2 regions of the Corynebacterium sp. S7 genome follow, and region 1 is predicted to be linked to the other one. Evidence: predicted binding sites of a transcription regulator. Region 1 holds the regulator's gene; the other holds the start of a gene.
What was found. The regulator LexA, encoded in region 1, represses DNA repair genes until DNA is damaged. The targets are predictions, from matches to a motif close to CGAACANNTGTTCG.
Positions count from the first base shown of each region.

Region 2: a site for LexA is predicted at 2,777-2,790, ahead of ACXZ66_RS09510 (SAV_6107 family HEPN domain-containing protein). Genes of this name have one in related genera too.

Region 1 is NZ_CM136760.1:1,760,547-1,775,696, reverse strand. It holds gene ACXZ66_RS08515 (DUF349 domain-containing protein) at 1-802, opposite strand, end outside; gene ACXZ66_RS08510 (hypothetical protein) at 991-1,605, shown strand; gene miaA (tRNA (adenosine(37)-N6)-dimethylallyltransferase MiaA) at 1,608-2,510, shown strand; gene dapF (diaminopimelate epimerase) at 2,507-3,307, shown strand; gene ACXZ66_RS08495 (hypothetical protein) at 3,321-3,842, opposite strand; gene ACXZ66_RS08490 (hypothetical protein) at 3,888-4,628, opposite strand; gene hflX (GTPase HflX) at 4,747-6,303, shown strand; gene ACXZ66_RS08480 (uracil-xanthine permease family protein) at 6,300-7,604, shown strand; gene ACXZ66_RS08475 (HPr family phosphocarrier protein) at 7,691-7,957, opposite strand; gene ACXZ66_RS08470 (PTS fructose transporter subunit IIABC) at 8,055-10,130, opposite strand; gene ACXZ66_RS08465 (1-phosphofructokinase family hexose kinase) at 10,167-11,141, opposite strand; gene ACXZ66_RS08460 (DeoR/GlpR family DNA-binding transcription regulator) at 11,319-12,098, opposite strand; gene lexA (transcriptional repressor LexA) at 12,273-12,956, opposite strand; gene ACXZ66_RS08450 (hypothetical protein) at 13,209-13,589, shown strand; gene nrdR (transcriptional regulator NrdR) at 13,682-14,140, shown strand; gene hrpA (ATP-dependent RNA helicase HrpA) at 14,167-15,150, opposite strand, start outside.
Region 2 is NZ_CM136760.1:1,996,459-2,001,363, reverse strand. It holds gene ACXZ66_RS09525 (alpha-(1->6)-mannopyranosyltransferase A) at 1-840, opposite strand, end outside; gene ACXZ66_RS09520 (polyprenyl synthetase family protein) at 840-1,970, opposite strand; gene ACXZ66_RS09515 (N-acetyltransferase family protein) at 2,074-2,637, opposite strand; gene ACXZ66_RS09510 (SAV_6107 family HEPN domain-containing protein) at 2,894-3,346, shown strand; gene ACXZ66_RS09505 (DUF3040 domain-containing protein) at 3,473-3,883, shown strand; gene mraZ (division/cell wall cluster transcriptional repressor MraZ) at 4,428-4,862, shown strand.

The DNA of each region.
Region 1 (15,150 bases):
GTGCTACGGCACGCTCGACCAACTCTTCCTTCTTCTTCTTTGCGGTCGCGCGGGTGCGATCAAGCTCAGCGAAGTGGGAACCGCGACGACGGTTAAAGGCATCACGTGCACGTGAGTAGCGCTTCCACAGAGCATCGTCGGTCTTGCGGTCGATGCCACGGATGGACTTCCACTCTTCCAGGATCGCGCGAATCCGGTCGCCCGTACCCTTCCAATCGGTGGAGTTCTCGGCGAGATCCTCGGCCTCGGCGGCAAGCTTTTCCTTCTGCGCGATGGCCGCGGCACGACGCTCAGCCTTTTGCTCCTTGGCCTTCTCACCGGCAGCATCGGACTGGGTGGCAATCTCAGTCAGGCGTCGATCCAGCAGGTCGAGATCACCAATCACAGCTGCAGTTGGAAGGGTTGCGCGCAGCTGCTCGGCTGTTTCGCGGATCGTTGCGGCATCCTCAGGGTGCGCAAGAAGGCGTGTTTCCAGCAGCTCAACCTCGGTTGCCAAATCGTCGTAACGCTGCCCGAAGTGCGCAAGCCCCTCCTCGGGCGTGCCCGCTTGCCACGAGCCGATCTCGCGCTCGGTGCCACCTTGGGTGACGAAGACGGTGCCGTCCTCGGCGATGCGGCCGAACTTCGTTGGGTCGTTCTTCGCGGGGGCGGGGACAGGCGTGGGAGTCGGGCGAGAAGTGGTGGCTGCACCCGGACGAGGACCTGGCTTCGGTGCGCGACTCGGCATTGCCCCAGGTGTTGCTCCTGGAGTTGGTGCAGGTGTTGCTCCAGGCTTCGGGGAAGGGGTCGAAGGGGTAGTCATAGTGATCGTCCTATTCTGCAATTCTTTGCCGCGCGACACGGCTGCCAATGAGTGTGTCCCACAAATATACAGCGACGGCACATTCCCTGTCTCCATATACCGGCCCTATCCCGGCTCAAAAGAGAAACCGGAATGAGACGGCCACGGATGATTCCTCGACACGGGCGCCAGCTGGTTAGGCTGGGGGCGTGAGTATTGGATTTCGTCCTTCTTTGATTGTGATCCCCGGCAGCCCGGCGGTGGTCACCGAACTCGCGCCCGCCGACCAGGTTGCGGCGCAGGTGCGAGAGCATGTTTCATCGCTTCTCGACGATCGCCCGCGCGAAGTCATTGGCAGTTCCGATTCGAAGTGGAAGACCTCCTTGGAAGGGTCTTTTCATGCGTGGGGCGCCGATGTCTCGGTAGGCCACGGCACAGATTTGGCGGAGCTGGTGGCTCGTTATCTTGTCGGAGAAATTGCCTCATTCCGTGATTCGATCGGTCAAGTCAACCCAAATGCCTTGACTGTGGTGGTTTTGGATGGCCCGGCTGGGCTGACTCCGCGCGCACCTCTCTCATTTATTGATGCAGCCCCTGGCGTGCATGAGAAGCTGCAGCAACTTCTTGCTGGCAGCAGAGTCGCCCCTAACTCGGAGGAGCTGAGCCAGGCAGGTGTTGTGGAACCACGGCTGTGGCTCGAGCTTGCCCAGCTTAAACCCGCCCGTGCGGAACTTCTGTTGGCCGACGATTCCCTCGGTGTCGGCCGCTACGTTGCTGCATGGGACATCGAGCAGGGCATCGAGCAAGAAATTCAGGAGGCCTAAACGTGAACACACCAATCGCTGTTGTTGGCCCCACAGCCTCGGGAAAATCCGCGCTAGGCATCGCCCTTGCCCAAGCACTAGATGGGGAAGTAGTAAACGTTGATTCCATGCAGCTGTATAAAGGCATGGATATCGGAACGGCCAAACTCAGCCTGGAAGAGCGTGAAGGCATCCCGCACCACCTGCTCGACATCTGGCCAGTGACGCAGACGGCGTCAGTTGCCGAGTATCAGCAGCGCGCGGTAGCAACCGTCGAAGAAATCCAGGCAAGGGGCAAGACACCCATTTTGGTCGGCGGCTCGATGCTCTACGTTCAATCGCTCATCGACGCCTGGGAATTTCCGCCCACCGACAAAAGAGTCCGGGCAACCTACGAAGCCAGGCTAGAAGCCATCGGGATTGACAATTTACATGCCGAGCTGGCAGCCATCGATCCCGCTGCCGCAGCAGTGATCGAGGACAAAGATCCACGCCGCACGGTGCGCGCACTCGAAGTTATCCAACTCACCGGCAAACCATTCCAGGCCTCGCAGCCACCCAAGGATGCACCTCCGCGATGGGGAACGAAGATCCTCGGGCTCAAGACCATTCCCGAGTGGCTCAATCCCCGGATTGAATTGCGTACCAATCTGATGTTTGAGCAGGGCTTCATCGACGAGGTCCGCGGACTCATCAACATCGGCCTGGTGAAAGACTCCACGGCGGGCCGGGCAATCGGATACTCACAGGTCCTGGACTATTTGGCAGGCGAAATCACCGAGGCAGAGGCCGTGGAGGCGACCATCGTCGGCACGCGAAGATATGTGCGTAGGCAGCGCTCGTGGTTCAACCGTGACCACAGAATCACGTGGCTACCAGCAGATGAATCGAACTTGAACGAGTTAGCGCTAAACTCAGTGAAGTGAATATCGACTTCCTTAAAGGCCATGGCACCGAGAACGACTTTGTGGTGCTCATCGATACCGAAAACGCGCTGGATCTCACCCTGGAGCAGGTGGCGCAGCTGTGCGACCGTCGCGCTGGAATCGGCGGCGACGGCCTGCTGCGCGTGACCACCCAGGATGGTCACTGGTTCATGGATTACCGCAACGCGGACGGGTCGATCGCGGAGATGTGTGGCAACGGCATCCGCGTCTTTTCCCACGTCCTTGTGGCGGAAGGCCTCGAGGAAGCAACTGAGTTTGATGTGCTGACCCGAGCGGGACTCAAGCACATCAAGGTCCTTTCGGCAGACGCGGAGCGCGCCGAGGTTCAGGTGGATATGGGCCACGTCGAGGTCACCGGCGTGTCCACCGCGCAGATGGCGGGCCGTGACTTCGCTGGCATCGGCGTGGATGTGGGCAACCCGCACCTCGCAGCTGTCATCCCAGGTTTGACCGAGCAGGCGCTGGCAGAAATGCACTTCGAGCAGCCCACCTTCGACACCGAGTTCTTCCCAGAGGGTGTCAATGTGGAAATCCTCACCGAGCTGACCGACGGCGAAGTTCACATGCGTGTTTGGGAGCGTGGCGTCGGCGAGACCCGCTCATGCGGTACCGGCACGGTTGCGTCGGCACGCGCAGCACTCGCCGATGCCGGCATTGAAAATGGGGAGGTCACCGTCAATGTTCCAGGTGGTGCAGTACAAGTTTCGCTTCACGACGACAACGCGATCATGACTGGGCCTTCTCGCATCGTCGCGCGCGGCCGCGCCACACTCTAACTACTTTTCTCAGCTACTGTGACGGGCCGAGGCGCTTGGCAACTCGGCGGGCATCATCCCAGGAAGCGGTGAGTTCAGCCACGCGTTCGTCGCTTATTGTGAGCAGGCGCTCCAGGGTCTCCCTGTTCAACATGGGATCGGAGAGATGCGTATCAAGACGAGAGCTGAACCGGCGTGCTGATTTAACGCGAAGTTTGAAATCCTCGATGGTCGGGTCGTTCGAATAATCCGCGGCAAGTGCTGGGTAATACAGCGTGCGATCGGCGATTGCCTCAGTAGAGGTGCCGTGAAGCAAGTTGTCATACTCGCCGATGACATCGTTGAGATCGTCGCGAGTAATGGCCAGCGAGGCACGCAAGCTGTTGAGTTCTGGATCGGAGGTGACGGCACTGCGGCGAGCAAAATACAAGGTCACAATGCCGATGATTACGGAGACCGCGATTCCTGGAGCTCCGAACCTGGCAATAAAAAGCACGGCGACCATGATGGCTAGCGTGAACGCCAGCACTTTCCATAGGTCGCCGCGAAATGCCATATTCTGGATTCTAGTCCGTTTAAAGGTCCACTTTAGTGATCGGGCCTAGTGGCCGCCGCAGCCACAGCTGTCGCCACAACCACCGCAGCCACCACCAGCAGCTTGAACGAGTGAACCAGTAAGTAGTGCAGTGCCAGCAATCACAGAATCACGCTGGGGGAGCTCCCCGTCTGGCAGGCAAACATCGAAGGGGAAAGCGCCGTCAACGGAAGCGTGAATGAAGCGCTGGCCGGTGAGCTGATTATTGCGGTATTCAGCCTCGAGCACGCGTGCCGAGAATTCCGCCGATGCGTCGGGGACAATGCTGCCATTACCTGCAGCGACTGCCTGAGCACCCTCAGAGATGATCATGCCAAGCACTTCGCCGGTTTCTTCTAAGTAAGCTTCTGCGTTTGCGTAGTATTTTGGCTCGATAGCCAGAGCCGTAACGCCGAGCTCCTGCCACTGCTGGGTGTCTTCGTCAGCGATAAGTGGACCCTGGGCAAGGTTCACCGTCACGTTGGTGATCACGTTGCCGAATGGGTCGAGGATGTCGCAGTAAGCAACGACATCGTTGAGCATAGTGACGTGGGCATTGGTGCGAGTGCTGGACTCAAAGCCTGCGTAGGTGGCAAAAGGCTCAACGGCAAGGATGTTAATTTGGGCGCCGGAGCCATCGGTGAACTGAACTAGTTGTCCGCCTCGAACCTCGCCGGTCACAGCGAGATTATTGGTGGCAATTGCGGCCTCGACCGCGTCCTGCCACTTGTCATACTTCAGGCCGATGCTTAACAAGTCGCTACTCATGTTTTGCATCATACCCGGCGGTGGTGAAAGTAAAAATATCGAAACGGTATCGGGGAACAGAATCACGATGGAGTCGGTTAAAATGGATAGAATCTATAAGAAATACACAAAGGACTGAATGACTCAATCGTCTACCAATCGTGAACGCTCCACTCATGATGAACTTTTGGAGCATGCGTTTCGTCACAATGCACCACAACCAGATAAGGCTGAAAGCCCCGGCTCTGATTTGAGCGGGCTAGTGAGCCCGACTGTCGGTGAGCTTGACCTGGAAGCTCGTAACGCCTTTCGCCGTGTCGAGCGCTCGGAGTCCGTGCGCTCCCAAGACGCGCAGGATATTTATGAAGTTGAGTATCGTAAGCTGCGCCTCGAGCAGGTCATTTTGGTCGGTGTGTGGACAGAAGGCACGACCGCCGAAGTAGAAGCCAACATGGATGAGCTCGCCGCTCTGGCAGAGACTGCCGGAGCCGAGGTAGTGGAACTTCTCTACCAAAAGCGCGACAAACCTGATCCGGGTACCTATATTGGCTCCGGCAAGGTCAAAGATCTCCGCGCCATCGTTGAGGCCACGGGCGCCGATACGGTCGTGGTCGATGGTGAACTTTCGCCAGGCCAGCTGGTCGCGCTCGAGGAAGCGCTTAAGTCCAAGGTCATCGACCGCACGATGCTAATTTTGGATATTTTCGCCCAGCACGCAAAGTCCAAAGAGGGCAAGGCGCAGGTTTCTCTGGCCCAGATGCAGTACCTTTACACCCGAACTCGTGGTTGGGGTGGCAACCTGTCGCGTCAGGCCGGTGGTCGCGCTGGTTCCAACGGCGGTGTGGGTCTGCGTGGTCCTGGTGAAACGCGCATTGAGTCGGATCGTCGCCGCCTGCGCACCGAGATGGCAAAGATCCGCAAGGAACTCGCCTCGATGAAGACATCCCGTGACATCAAGCGTGCAAAGCGCCAGCAATCTACGTTGCCGAAGATTGCTATCGCCGGTTATACCAACGCGGGTAAATCGTCGTTAGTTAATGCGATGACTGACGCTGGTGTCCTCGTCGAGGACGCACTCTTCGCCACCCTGGACCCGGCGACTCGTAAGGCGCAGCTCGCTGATGGGCGCTCGATCGTGATCACCGATACCGTCGGTTTCGTTCGTCACCTGCCGACCCAGCTGATCGAAGCCTTCAAGTCGACGCTGGAAGAAGTCCTTGGTGCGGATTTGATGTTGCACGTCGTCGACGGATCCGACCCGTTCCCGCTGAAGCAGCTTGAGGCGGTGAACAAGGTGATTTCCGATATCGTCCGTGACACCGGCGAAGAGGCACCTCCCGAGATCATCGTGGTGAACAAGATCGATGCCGCCGACCCATTGACATTGGCCGAGGTGCGCCACGCTCTCGCCGACACACACAACGTTGTGTACGTCTCTGCGCTCACAGGTGAGGGCATCGACGAGTTGGAAGCGCGCATTGAGCAATTCCTGAACACGCTGGATCGCCATGTGAGCCTCATGGTGCCCTACACCAGAGGAGATATTGTCTCGCGGGTGCACGAGGAAGGCACGGTTCGCAGCGAAGAGCATCAAGCAGAGGGCACGCTTATCGACGTTCGGCTCCCGCAGGTGCTGGCAGAGCAGTTCGCAGAGTTTGTTGTCGAGCCGGATCTGGATGATAATGACAATTCGTGACTAATAAATTTGGCTGGGACCTGCACGGCGACGGCAAAAAAATTCTTCCGGGAGCCGTAGTCGCTCCCAACGAACGGTTGAGTTGGCCCCGTACCATTGGCATCGGCATGCAACACGTAGTTGCTATGTTCGGTGCCACACTTTTGGTGCCAACGCTGACCGGTTTTCCTGTCAACACGACGCTGTTGTTCTCTGGTGTCGGCACGATCATCTTCCTTCTGCTGACCCAAAACCGCCTGCCTTCCTATTTGGGCTCGTCGTTCGCCTTTATTGCTCCGCTGACGGCCTCGGCGCAATATGGCGTGGGTGCCCAGATTGCTGGTGTCTTCGCAACGGGTGTTCTGCTCATCATTGTCGGCTTTATAGTCAAAGCTGCTGGTAAGAAGGTCATAGACGCGGTGATGCCACCAGCTGTGACGGGTGCAATCGTGGCACTGATCGGCTTCAACTTGGCCCCGACGGCAGTGGCGAATGTAGAAACTCAGCCATTAGTGGCGGTAGTTACCCTGGCCACGATCATTTTCTTTACTGTTGCCACCCGGGGCATGGCGACCCGCCTGGCTATCCTCATCGGCGTTGTGGTCGGTTGGGTTTTCGCCGCGCTGACCGGCAATATTTCCGAGGATGCTGCGCAAAATATCGCGGATGCGGCCTGGATTGGATTGCCAACATTCCATACCCCAGACTTCAGCCCCGATAAGGCGATTCCGGCAATCTTGGTCACGATCCCAGTTGTTGTCGTGCTGATTGCTGAGAACGTTGGCCACGTCAAGGCCGTATCGGAGATGACCAAGACAGATCTCGATGACCTAGCTGGCAACGCCTTGATCGGCGACGGAATTGCAACCACTTTGGCAGGTAGCTTCGGTGGCTCCGGTACCACGACTTACGCCGAAAATATTGGCGTGATGGCCGCAACCCGCGTCTATTCCACCGCAGCATATTGGGTTGCGGCGATCTTTGCGATCGCGCTTGCATTCATCCCGAAGTTCGGCGCTTTGATTTTCACCATCCCCTCGGGTGTCCTCGGTGGGGCGTGTCTGGTGCTCTACGGACTGATCGGCATGCTGGGCGTGCGCATCTGGCAGGACAATAACGTTAACTTCAATAACCCGGTTAACCTCACCGCGGCCGCGGTGGCCATGGTTGTGGGCATTGGCAACCTCTCCATCAATATTGGTGGCGTTCCACTCGAAGGCATTGCTTTGGGTTCCGTGGGCATCATTGTGCTCTACCCGCTAATGAAATGGGCTTATACCCATATTGGTGAAGGCCAGCAGGGCGCAAAGTTCTACAACTAGCCTTTTCTTAAGCATCACGCAAAAATCCCCCGACCGGCTGCCCTATCTTTGGGCGTTCGGCGGGGGATTCGTCGTGAAGCGAAATCTTACTCCGCGTCGAGGTCAGACTCGATCAGCGCGGCAATCTTGTTTACTGCCTCTGGGTCATCGGAAGAAACGATCACTTCGTCGCCTTGCTCGGCGCCGAGAGCCATGATCATCAGGGAGGAAGCAGCATCGGCCTCTTCGTCCTCGTCGGAAGCGAGGGTGATCAGGATTTCGTCGTCGTACTTGGCTGCTTCCTCGGCGATGACGGTAGCAGGACGGGCGTGCAATCCAACAGAGGAGCCAACCTTCACAGTCTTGGAGGCCATAGTGAGTTCCTTTCGTAGGGTTCTATTCTCGTTCCAGATTAGATCCAGATTAGATTCTAGGTCGATTCTAGGTGATTTAAGGCGAGCTCGGGGGCACCTAAGCAGTTGCTGTTACCGCTTCTTGTTCCAGCTGTGCTGCTTCCTCGGCAGCGTGCTCGACGGCCTTATTCGGCCAGACTTGTTTGAGCACAATCACAGCCGCCGCGGACACCACAATGCCGGCGAGCAAGGCGATGATCGCACCCCACCAAGGGCTAATAGCGAAGAGCACGAAGATGCCGCCGTGGGGAGCTCGCGATCCGACGCCCAGCGCCATCGACACAGCACCTGTGACTGCACCGCCGAGCATCATTGAAGGAATCACGCGGAACGGATCTGCCGCGGCGAACGGGATAGCGCCCTCGGAGACGAAGGAGAGACCCAGCAGCCATGCGGACTTGCCGTTTTCCTGCTCAGCTGGTGTAAACAGATTCTTGCGCAACCACGTGGCCACCGACAGTGCTATTGGTGGAACCATGCCACTGAGCATGACCGCAGCCATGATCTGGAAGCTCGCCTCGGTGCCCGCGGACAGGCCCGCGGTACCGAAGAGGTAGGCCGCCTTGTTCACCGGACCACCCAGATCGAAACACATCATCAGGCCGATGATTATGCCCAACAGCACGGCAGACGAACCGGACATAGAGCTGAGCCAATCGGTCAGACCTGTCATCAGCGCTTCCAGGGGGCGACCAAGGAATAGGTACATGACCAGGCCGACGATTAGCGAAGTCAGCAGCGGAATAATCACCACCGGCATCAGCGAGCGCAGCCAGGACGGAACCTTCCAGCTACCAATCCAATACGCCACAAGACCTGCGAGGATACCGGTAATCAGACCACCGATGAAGCCCGCGCCAAGTGCGACCGAGATAGCACCGCCGACGAAACCAGGTGCAATACCAGGCCTGCCCGCAAGCGAGTATGCCGTGTATCCCGATAGGGCGGCAACCACGAAGCTCATGGCGGCCTGGCCAATGGCGAAGAGCACCGCACCGAGGTAAAGAGCGAGACCAGAGCGATCAAAAGTAGTCAGCACGCCGTCGACCATCACATCGTGGCCTGGAAGATTTCCAATCGAGTAACCGGTGGTAATCGCCTGCCAACCGTTGGCCACGTCGTAGCCACCGACGAGGAAGCCCAGCGCCAAAAGCAAACCACCCGCGGCCACAAACGGCACCATGTAGGACACACCAGTCATCACCGCTTGCTGAATCCGCTTCGGCCAACTTTCGCCTTGCGTTGCAGTCGCACTGCCCTCGGATGCACTCGCGGCAACCCGCGGTGCGCCTGGGTTGCTTGCGGCAGCAATTGCTTCGTCGAGCATTTGGTTGGGCTCGTTAATGCCGCGTTTTACCGGAGTTTGCACGACAGGTTTGCCAGCAAACCGCGCCTTATCGCGCACGGCCACGTCGACAGCAAAAATCACGGCATCGGCGCGCTTAATCAGGGCTGGATCGAGCTGTTCACCGCCCGAGGACCCCTGCGTTTCCACATAGAGTTCCACGTCGTCGCGCGCATCCGCAGCCTGCTTCAGCGAATCAGCGGCCATATACGTATGCGCGATGCCGGTCGGGCAGGCAGTCACAGCGACGATGGTCGTTTTAGGTTTTTCGCTTTTCGACGAGTCCCCGGCCACCGCATTGGTTGTGTCAGCTACGGTTTCCTTTGGTTTCTTCTCAGCCGAGGTCACTTCAAGTACAGCGTCAACGATTTCTTGCTCTGTAGTGGCATTACGTAGCTTCTCCAAAAATGTCCCGCGCACAAGTGCCCTGGCTAGTTTGGAAAGAATCTTCATATGTTCCTTGCCGCCACCGGCAGGCGCTGCAATGAGAAACACCAACTCGGCATCGCCGTCGGGACCACCAAAGTCCACAGCTCGGCTTAACCTGGCAAATGCCAGAGTTGGAACACTTACAGCCTCGGAACGGCAGTGGGGAATGGCCACGCGACCATTGACCCCTGTGGGGGCCTGGGATTCACGCGCGAGCGCATCGGCGGCCAGCATCCCAGCATCTCTCGCGCGGCCTGCTTCGGCGACTGTCTGGGCGAGCAAGTTAATGACGCCCTCTGAGGTTGAGCCAAGATCCACGTCCAAGCTCACCAAGTCTGGGGTAATTAATGGTGCATTCATAGCCATCACTCCTTATTTGACTCGAAATAGTGGGGGTTAGTTTGTATAAGAAACTGGTGAAACGGTGGTTTCAGAGAAATTAACTAGATCTGGAGTGGGAATCTGTGTGCCGGGCAAAGACGTTGCAGCGGAACCATAGGCAACCGCGCTGCGCAGGCATTCAGCAGAGGAAAGCCCTTGTTGGCGAGCAATGAGGTAGCCAGCCAAAGAACAATCCCCGGCACCGACAGTGGAGACTACTTTGGTCGGTGGAGGAGTTGCGGCCCAGGCTCCTTCAGCAGTAATTAGGAGAGCGCCGGCCCCGCCGAGGGTGAGCACAATTTCTTGGACGCCTTGGTCTAAGAGAGGTTCTGCGGCGCTGAGTGCTGGGGCGAAGTCGCCTTCTTTTGCGGACTTTTCTATACCCAAGCCATCGTGACCGGTGAGCTGACCGAGTTCAAGGCCATTCGGCTTGATTATCGTGGGGGCCGAGCCGGGGAATCTACTCCCGAGTTCTTGAAGTGGTTGATCCGAAGTATCTACTGCAATCTGAGTACCTGGGGATTCACGATGGATAAGTTCAACGAGAGTGGCGTACCAGTCTTTAGGAGCCCCTGGTGGCAATGAACCTGCTAGGACGACAATGTCGGCATCGTGGCTCAGACTTGCAAGACGCTTCTCAATCGCCAGGATATTTTCACTGGAGAGTGTGGCGCCGGGTTCGTTGAGTTTAGTTGTGGTTCCGTCCGGTTCAGTGATGGCTGTGTTTGTTCGGACATTGCCATCTATCGGTAAAGCTTCGAAGTGCATTCCAATTGATGTGACTAGTGCAATGAAGGGATCGTTCTTTGCCGCCGGGAAAAATGCCAGTGTTTCCGTGTCAGAGAGGTAGAGCGCGTGAGCAACGTTGATGCCTTTTCCGCCTGCGCTACGCTGGGTTTTTGTCGGCCGCAAGACAGCACCGCGCGTCAATTGTTCGTCAAGACCCAGGGTGGCATCGATGCTCGGGTTGGGAGTGAATGTAAGAATCACGGTGCACCTCATTAGCGGAGTGATATCCGGAGATATTGATGGGACAAGTGGTTTGCGCCACAATGTGGACACACTAAGTATGCCCGATTGTGTCCGCTTTGCCAAGGGTTTGTGGGAATTGTGTCCAAAATCTTTCCCGGACACTCAGGAACCAATAGAAATCGGCGGGATTTTCCTCTAGGAGGCGAGGACTACTTCGATCCCACGCTCGCGAAGTTCGGAAGCAAAAGTTTCAGGCGCGTCGGTGTCCGTGATGACAACGTCAATCTGGTCAAGGGAAGCGAAGCTGACTAGATAGTCATTTCCGAGTTTCGTGGAGTCACACAGTACTACGACGTTTCGTGCGTTAGTGACCATGGAGGATTTCACTGCGGCTTCTTGGGCATCAGCCGTAGACAGGCCATGGTCGATGGTCAGTGCGTTTGTGCCGATGAAGGCCACGTCGGCCCGCATCAGCGCCAAGCTACGAAGCGCAGTATCGCCAACAACTGCCTGAGTAATGGCGCGCACACTACCTCCAAGAAGTTGGACGTTGTTTAAACCTGCACCGGAAAGCTCGAGAGCGATCGGTAGCGAATTGGTCACGATGGACCATTCATGTGATTGGGGATTTTCGGCGAGAAGATCAGCAAGGCCGTTGATGGTTGTTCCCGCATCGAGGAAGATGCTGCCACCTGAAGGCGGCAAGTAATCCAGCGCGGCCCGGGCAATTGCTGATTTTGCTGATGGGGAAGTTCTGAAACGGGTGTCCAGTGGGAATTCAGTGGTCAGAAACGATTGGCTCGCCACTGCGCCACCATGGACACGATGAACGACGCCCTCTCGGTCGAGTACCGCAAGATCTCGTCGAATGGTCTCTGCTGTGACGTCAAACTTCTGAGAGAGTTCGGTGACGTTGACGCGACCTTCGACTGCGGTCAACGAAGCAATTTGACGACGACGTTCCTCTGCATACATGGTTGGCCTTCTCGCTCTAGGGAACCGTTAAACCTCTATTCTTCCAAAGATTCATTTCCGAGTGTTTGGGAATCTGTCCGAATCCCCCCGCGAGGGTGTGAAAAATGTTGAAAGCCCCACCGAAGACGGAAAGTCTGGCGGGGCAAAGTAGCTGGGATGCTGGGGAGGGCGGGGCTAGAGACTGCGCATGACGGAGACAACCTTGCCCATGATTTCTGCTTCATCGCCCGGAATTGGCGCAAATGCGGGGTTATGAGGAAGGAGCCACACCCCCGTGGAATCCTTGTGGAATTCCTTTACGGTAGCTTCACCGTCGAGCAATGCGGCAACAAATTCGCCTTCTTCGGCAACAGGCTGCGCGCGGACAACCACCCAATCACCGTCGAGGATGCCGGCTTCGCGCATGGATTCGCCGACGACTTGCAGCATGTAGAGCTCGCCATCGCCGACTACGTCGGCGGGCATGGGGTAGTACTCCTCGACATGTTGTTCCGCCAAGATTGGGTTGCCTGCCGCAATCTGGCCCACGACCGGAATGTAATTGGTTTGCACTGACTCTGGGGGTGCTTCTTGTGCAGGCTTTTCCCGCTTCTTCAGCGGTGTTGAAGGCAGGTGGCGTAAATCAACGGCACGGGGCTTATTCGGGTCACGCCTGAGGAAGCCCTTCTTCTCCAGCTCTTTGAGCTGGTAGGCCACAGAGGAAGTGGACTGAAGGCCAGCTGCGTCACCGATCTCTCGGATGCTGGGCGCATAGCCGCGAAGTACAACGGCGTCTTGGATCACCTCAAGGATTCGCTTTTGGCGGGCGGAAAGAGTGGCCTGGTTTGGCTTCTTGTCGTCGGACTTTTTTGCGGGCATGTCTACTCCTAGTAACTAAAGCTGTCCGCGTGTGTGGCGAACCTCGTCTCGAATCCTCAAAATTAAACTTCTCCCCTCTATGTCTATCACGAAACTGCAAGTTTGTTCGACACATTCTTCTGAAGCGTGGACAAAATTTTCCCACCATGATATAAATCGAACATACGAACTATCGAACAAGTAATCGAGTTTGGTGTTCGAATGCGTCGATCATGGTGTTTATTATCAAGTTAATTCAATGGAGGAGAGACGATGACTGTACTAAATGGCAAGGTAGCACCCCGTAATCCAGCAAACCGTTCCTATGCTCAAGTTGTTCCTTCTGCTTCTACGTGGGATCTTGGCTTGCCGGGAGAGCTGAATGAAGCTGCTCGGAATTCATCAACTGTTCGAACTCTTTCGGCAAAGCGTCGAACACCTAGGCGGAATTTTGGCACCGCTGTATCGCCTGTGGCGGGGCGTGCTCAACGTATCGAAAGTCGACGCGAGCGGGGCGGAATCCTATTGGCAGGAACGTTGATGGGCATGAGCTTTATTGTCAGCGCTGCCATCGGTGGAGCGTTCGAGCCAGCAACTCCACAACCAGCAACTCCCGTAGATTATGTTGCTGAGATTTCCTCTACTGCCCGCTAACTACTTCGCCCTTAGGCCAGAGTTGACAGGCGAGTAGAATACCATCTTGTCTTGAAAGTTTCGCTCGCTGATAGAACTGGATGGCTTCCTACGTGCATTGCCCTTTCTGCCACAATGACTCTTCCCGAGTGATTGATTCCCGCATCATTGATTCAGGTACAGCGATTCGCCGTCGGCGGGAGTGCGCCTCGTGTCACGGTCGTTTTACTACTGTAGAAAAAGCCGTGCTGACTGTCGTGAAACGCAATGGTTTATCCGAGCCATTTGATCGGGACAAGCTTATTACCGGTGTACGCCGAGCTTGCCAGGGCCGTGATGTATCCGATGACGCACTCAAACGCCTCGCACAAGAAGTCGAAGAAACCGTGCGTAGCCAGGGCAGCTCCCAAATCCATGCCAATGAAATTGGCCTTGCCATTCTCGAGCCACTTCGTGCACTGGACGAGGTTGCCTACCTTCGTTTTGCCTCTGTTTACAAATCCTTCGAGAGCGCCGACGACTTTGAGTCAGAGATCCGGCTGATGCGTCGCCGTGATCGTGACTTGAATTAGGGCTCAGACTAGCGGCCGGGCACCACTTATGTGAGCTTGTCCACCATCTTTTGAATCCGGCGCTCCGATACTGGCTTCGGAGTTCCTAGCCGCTGTGCGAAAAGGCTGACTCGAAGTTCTTCGATTTGCCACATGATTTCTTTGACTTCGCGTGATTTTTCCCTGCCAGCAGGAAGTCGGTTGAGCTTTGCTTTTAGGTAGTTTTTCGTATTCGTCACTACTTCTTGGCGGTCGGCATCCTTGTCGGGGTCAATTGTCATTTCATCAAGGCGGATCTTCATTGCAGCACAATAGCGCGGTAAGTGCTGGAGATGCTGTATACCGTGCACGGTGATGGCATTTTTGGGCAACAAGAACTCCAGCTGAGCGCGCATATCGTCAATGGCGGGACCTTCCCACTTGGCTAGTTCGTCTGCCACCTGTGCGTATTCCACTAAGCCAGGAGCGATAGATACGACAGCGCGACGAACCCTTCCCGCAACCTCTGGCTTAACCTTGTTCAGCAATGCGTCGAATTCTTCCGGTTCTCGGACCGGCCCACCGTGTTCCAGCATGAGATCGCGGATCGAAGCAACACGGGCATCCTCAACTAACCCATCAGCGCCACCATGCGGGTAGTTATCTACTGCGACGCGTTGGCGCAAAGGAAGACCCTTGGTCATGGGGGCAGTCGGGACCTGAATATTCCTCAGAAGGAGAGTCAGTGTCGCGGTCATCATCGACGCATCTGCGGCAGCCTTGGTCGGGTGTACCGTAATTTTTACGCCGTCTGGGGTCGCCTCAAGCGCGGGGTATGCATCGACTGTATTCCCGTCAACCTTGGTGGAGACGATTTCAGGAACGGTGCCGAGAGTATCGGAGGTCCATTCCTCGACGGCTTTGGTTTCAGCCTTGCGTCCAGCCTTGGACATGGATGACTTAATCTGACCGGAGCGGCGTCGTTTCAGCTCTGTGAGGTTTTTATCGTGGTCGACGATGTTTCCGCGTCGGTCGATTGCAGCGTAGGTCAC
Region 2 (4,905 bases), 230 kb from region 1:
GGCCATCCACACCACGAATGGCAGCGCGATCGCAGCAGTTGCCTTCAGCGATACCGCAACAGAGATCAGAACTACCGAAGCCACAAACTTGCGATTCAGCGCGCACAAGATACCAACGGACACGAGCCCTACCATGATCGATTCGTTGTGCATACCGCCGACCATGTGCAGGATCATCAGCGGGTTAGCCACGCCGATCCACAGCGCTAAGGCGGGATCGCCGCCTAGTTTCTCCGCAATCTTTGGAATTGCCCACGCAACCGCTGCAAAACCCAGTAGCGAAATCAGCTTATAAGCGATCACACCAGCAGCTACGTTATCGCCGACGACGGTGGTGACCCCTTCACCTATCCACAAATGCAGTGGCCCATACGGAGTCGTGGTGTTGCGCCAATCGTGCGAGACCTCGAGCAAGTATGGCCCGGGATTGATCGCCGCGCCCTCGGTGTACGGATCGAATCCGTCGCGCACCATCGCGCCCTGCATGAGATACGAGTACACATCGCGCGACAGGATCGGGGCGGACACGACCAGCGGCGCCACCCACAGCCACAGGCTCCGGCGCACGGTGGCAAAACGCTCGATATCGCTTTCAGGCTTATCGACGATCACCCGGCGCCCCACTTGAAGCCACCCAAGAATGAGCAGCAGGATGCCAATTAAAAGGACAACTTCAAGGATTCCCTTGGCATGCCCAAAAGCGAGGAAATTCAGCCCCAGGGCATCAATCACACCGCCGCGATTGCGCGTGGCACCGGCGCCAAAGGAGCCAAGGGCGATCATGATAGTGCCGATCACGCCCCAGGTTGTGGGAGAGACATTTGCTATTTTCTGCCACATTATTTGCGTCGCTCAGTCATTTTGATGGCCAGTTGACGCAGGTCTTCGGTGACCTCGGGCTCGATTCCAGCATCTGTCAGGTGCTTGAGCCCGGAGACGGTCAAGGATGAGATCTGCTCTTCAATAACGTCAACGGCTCCGGTCGAGGCAATGATGGAGGCAAGCTCACTAATCTTCTCGGCATTAGTTTCAGAACCGACCCCCGCGCGCAGGGTTGCTGCGGCGGCTGGGTCGGACTCGTCGGCACGCGATAAAGCAATAGCGAGCAACACCGTGCGCTTACCTTCGCGCAGGTCGTCGCCAGCAGGCTTACCTGTTACGGAGGGGTCGCCGAAGACGCCGAGGAGGTCGTCGCGAAGCTGAAAAGCGATGCCGATATCGGTGCCGTAACCACGGAATGCCTCAATGACTTCTGGCGAAGCCCCGGCTAGTGCGGCACCAAGGTGCAGCGGGCGTTCGATAGTGTACGCCGCGGTTTTGAAGCGATTTACGGCGTTGGCGAGCTCGGGGCTTTCGTTGCCGGATGCCTCCAAAGAAATATCGAGGAGCTGGCCACCGATGACCTCGGTGCGCATGGCGCGCCACGGTTCGGCGGTGCGATCAAGCGCAGCGTGGGAGAGACCGGAATAGCGCCACATATCTTCCGCCCAGACTAAGGCGAGGTCGCCTACAAGGATTGCTGTGGATTCGCCGAAGTGCGCAGAGTCGCCTGCCCACTTCTGTTCGCGGTGAGCTGCCTCAACTGCGCGATGAACAGTGGGATTACCGCGCCGGGTATCGGAGGAATCGATGATGTCATCGTGGATCAGCGCACAGGCCTGGATGAATTCCAGCGAACTTACGGCGCGCAGCACTGCCTGCGGGTCTTCGGCGGAAGTTTTCAAGCCACCGGCACCGACGAATCCAGCCCAGCCGTAGAGTGGGCGAACCCTTTTGCCTCCATTGAGAACAAAGTCTCGGAGGTAGTTAACCGCCTCAGTAACCGGACGCCCAATACTGGCCACCTTCTCTGACTGCTCGTCGAAGAATTGTTCCAGTACGTGCTGGGTTGCTTCAGGAACATCATTCAATGAAAGCTTGCGGAGATCCTTGGCTTGATTATCCGGGGCTTGATTATCCGGTGCGCTCACGCGAAAACTCCTTGGTCGGTGAATCGTCGTCCCTCTTACAGTACCCACCTGAGGCTGGAACCATTATTACAGCCGGACTGTGCGTAGCGAGGCTTAGCGAGGCTTAGCGAGCATCCAATGGCAATGCGCGACCTAGCACGGCAAAGGGGCGCTCATCACCTTGATAATAGAAGTTGCGCAAGACGTCCTTGAAACCGAGAGAGCGGTAGAGGCCAAATGCTGGGTTGTTTTCCTGCTCCACTTCTGGGGTGGAAAGCGCGACGAAAGAGGCGGGAGCGTTCCACAAGAGTTCGGTCAGGAGACGACGACCGATTCCGCGCACCTGCAGGCGAGGTGTCACATGAATCTCGGCAACTTCGAAGTAGCTATGCAGCAGCTCGAGCTGCTCTGGGGTGGCACCGCCTGCTTCTTTGAAACCGCGCCGGAGCTGTTTATCCCACCAGCGGTCGGGGGAACCGAGGAAACCGTAGGCCACTCCAATGATTTGGTCTTCTAATTGGGCAATCAGCGCGGTAAACCCCGGTTGGACGATTTCGCGGCGCCATACGTTGATGCGTTGCATGCGAATTGACGGTGAGTACCTCATTGCTTCGATATAGATATCGACGAGCTCCGGGGCTAGGACCGAGAACTCGGGCCCCGTTAGGCGGCGGATCGTTATACTCACACCCCTTATCGAACCACGTTCGCTGTCGAAGTGGGAGCCTTTTGGGCGAATAAACCGGGTGAAATTCGAGGAAAGCTGTTCGTTGTGAGTAAGGGCTTGGCATTATCGCTGGTAAAAGAGCGAAACCTCTAGCTTTTTTCGAACACATGATCTATAATTGGGGTGTGGCAGTCGAACACAGGTTTTAGTCTTAACTCATTCATTGATCAGGTATGGCATCCGCAATTACTCACAACTACGAAGGTAAGGGGCAGTAATGAACAGCGTTATTTCAGCAACTACCGGCTCAGTCTCTGGAGCGCCTACCCGTGTGGGTAAGAGTGGTGCGTTCTTGTCTTCTGCCGAATCACTTCTTCACTCGGCTCAGACTTACCTTCAGGAAGGCAAGCTTGACTTAGCTCTTGAGTATGCATATCGTGCGGCTCTGCGCGTTGCGGGTGCGGTAAACGCGGATTCTCCGGTTATCCGGAAGCGCAAGCGGCTTCCTTCCAGTGCTTGGCAGCGCCTTGCTCTTACGGGTGCGAGCGGTCAGAAGTGGGCCACAGAATTTGAGCAGTACTCGGCCCTGCGTGGGCGCGTAGCATCTGGGATTGTTACCTCGCCGAATCGGGCAGTGGTGGAGCGAGTTTTTAGTCTCGCTGCGGAGTTTTTTGCGGAGGTTTCTTACGGCGATTCTTTGGGCGAAACTGAGGTGGTTTCCGCTGCATAATTCTACAGTTGGGGGTGGCTTTTAAAGGCGATTCCACGGCGGGGAACAAACAGGTTACGCTGTACGTTAAGAGGGTAAGAGGTTCCATTTTTAAGGGATACCTAACATCTATCGCCGGGAGGAATTGTGGCCCTTTCAGAGCAGGAGCAGCGTGCGCTCCGGGAAATCGAGCAGTCACTGCTCGCTGAAGACCCAAAATTCGGTGCGTCTGTATCAGCCCAAAGCTCTTTTGGGGGTGGTGCTCCAAACGGTAGAACCATGTTTCGGGGAATCGCCCTTTCAGTTCTCGGCCTCGTTCTACTCATCGTCGGCGTAGCACTCGCTCAGGCAAGTCTGTGGTTTATCGCATTGAGCGTGGTTGGTTTCATTGTCATGCTTGGAGCTGGAATCTGGGTGTTGCGTTCCCCTCAAGGGGGAGCAGGATCGTCCTCACGTTCCAGTCGCAATAAGTCGGCATCTGCCCCTGGGCAGGGCGGGGGCGTAGGCTCTCGTATGGAAGACAACTTCCGTCGTCGCTTTGAGGACAATGAAGGCTAAAATCTAACAACCGTTCAAACCGCACCCCGCTTTCAAGCGGGGTGCGGTTTTTTCTGTGTCTTTTTCTGTGCCGGAAAAGTCGGCGATGGCGTGTCGAAGTGTCGGCGTGTCGGACGGCCCCCTTTTTGGGGGGTCGCTGAAATTGGATGAGTGCCTCTCCACCTTGCCCCACAAATACGCCCCACTTTGCCCCACCTTCATTCCCTAAATATTGCCCTTTCCTAAAAAGTGCAGGTCATCGCCGATCATTCCAAAGCCCTTGCCGTCGCAACAGAAGGGTTTAAAGCCCTTTAGTGTGATTGGTGGGACTTGATTTCCTGCGCTCTGAAGAATGCTGTGGGAAATCTCCCCACTGGGAAATATCTTTTCTACCTGCAGATATAAATGCGCCGCCTGAAAAGTGTGGCAGTAATGTGGCGATGGTGGGGGAAAGTGGGTTAAAGTGGGGCACAGCAACGAGCTGATGGGGCGTATCCAGCGTTCAGGAAGGGTCGTTGAACGAAGATTCGCACCGGCGTAGTCAAGCTAAGGAAGGTGGCCCGGGATGTTTCTGGGTACCTACACGCCGAAGCTCGACGACAAAGGCAGATTGACACTTCCGGCAAAATTCCGTGAGGAACTAGCGGATGGGTTAATGGTGGCGAAAGGGCAGGACCACTCTTTGGCGGTCTACCCGCGGGAAGCATTTGCAGCAAGAGCTAGAAAAGCTGCGGCTGTGTCTCGCACGAACCCACAGGCACGTGCGTTTATCCGTAACCTCGCAGCGAGTGCGGATGAACAAACCCCCGACGGGTCCGGTCGCATCACCTTGTCTCCGGCGCACCGTGAATACGCAAACTTGTCAAAGGAATGCGTGGTCATTGGTTCAGTGGATTTTCTTGAGATCTGGGATGCCGAGTCCTGGGCCAAATACCAAGAAGAGACGGAAGCTGCATTCGCTGCAGCTGACGAGGACGACATTCTCTCTGGTCTGCTGTAATTCAGCCGCCAATCAGAGGAGAGCGTGTACGGACTCTGCTCGG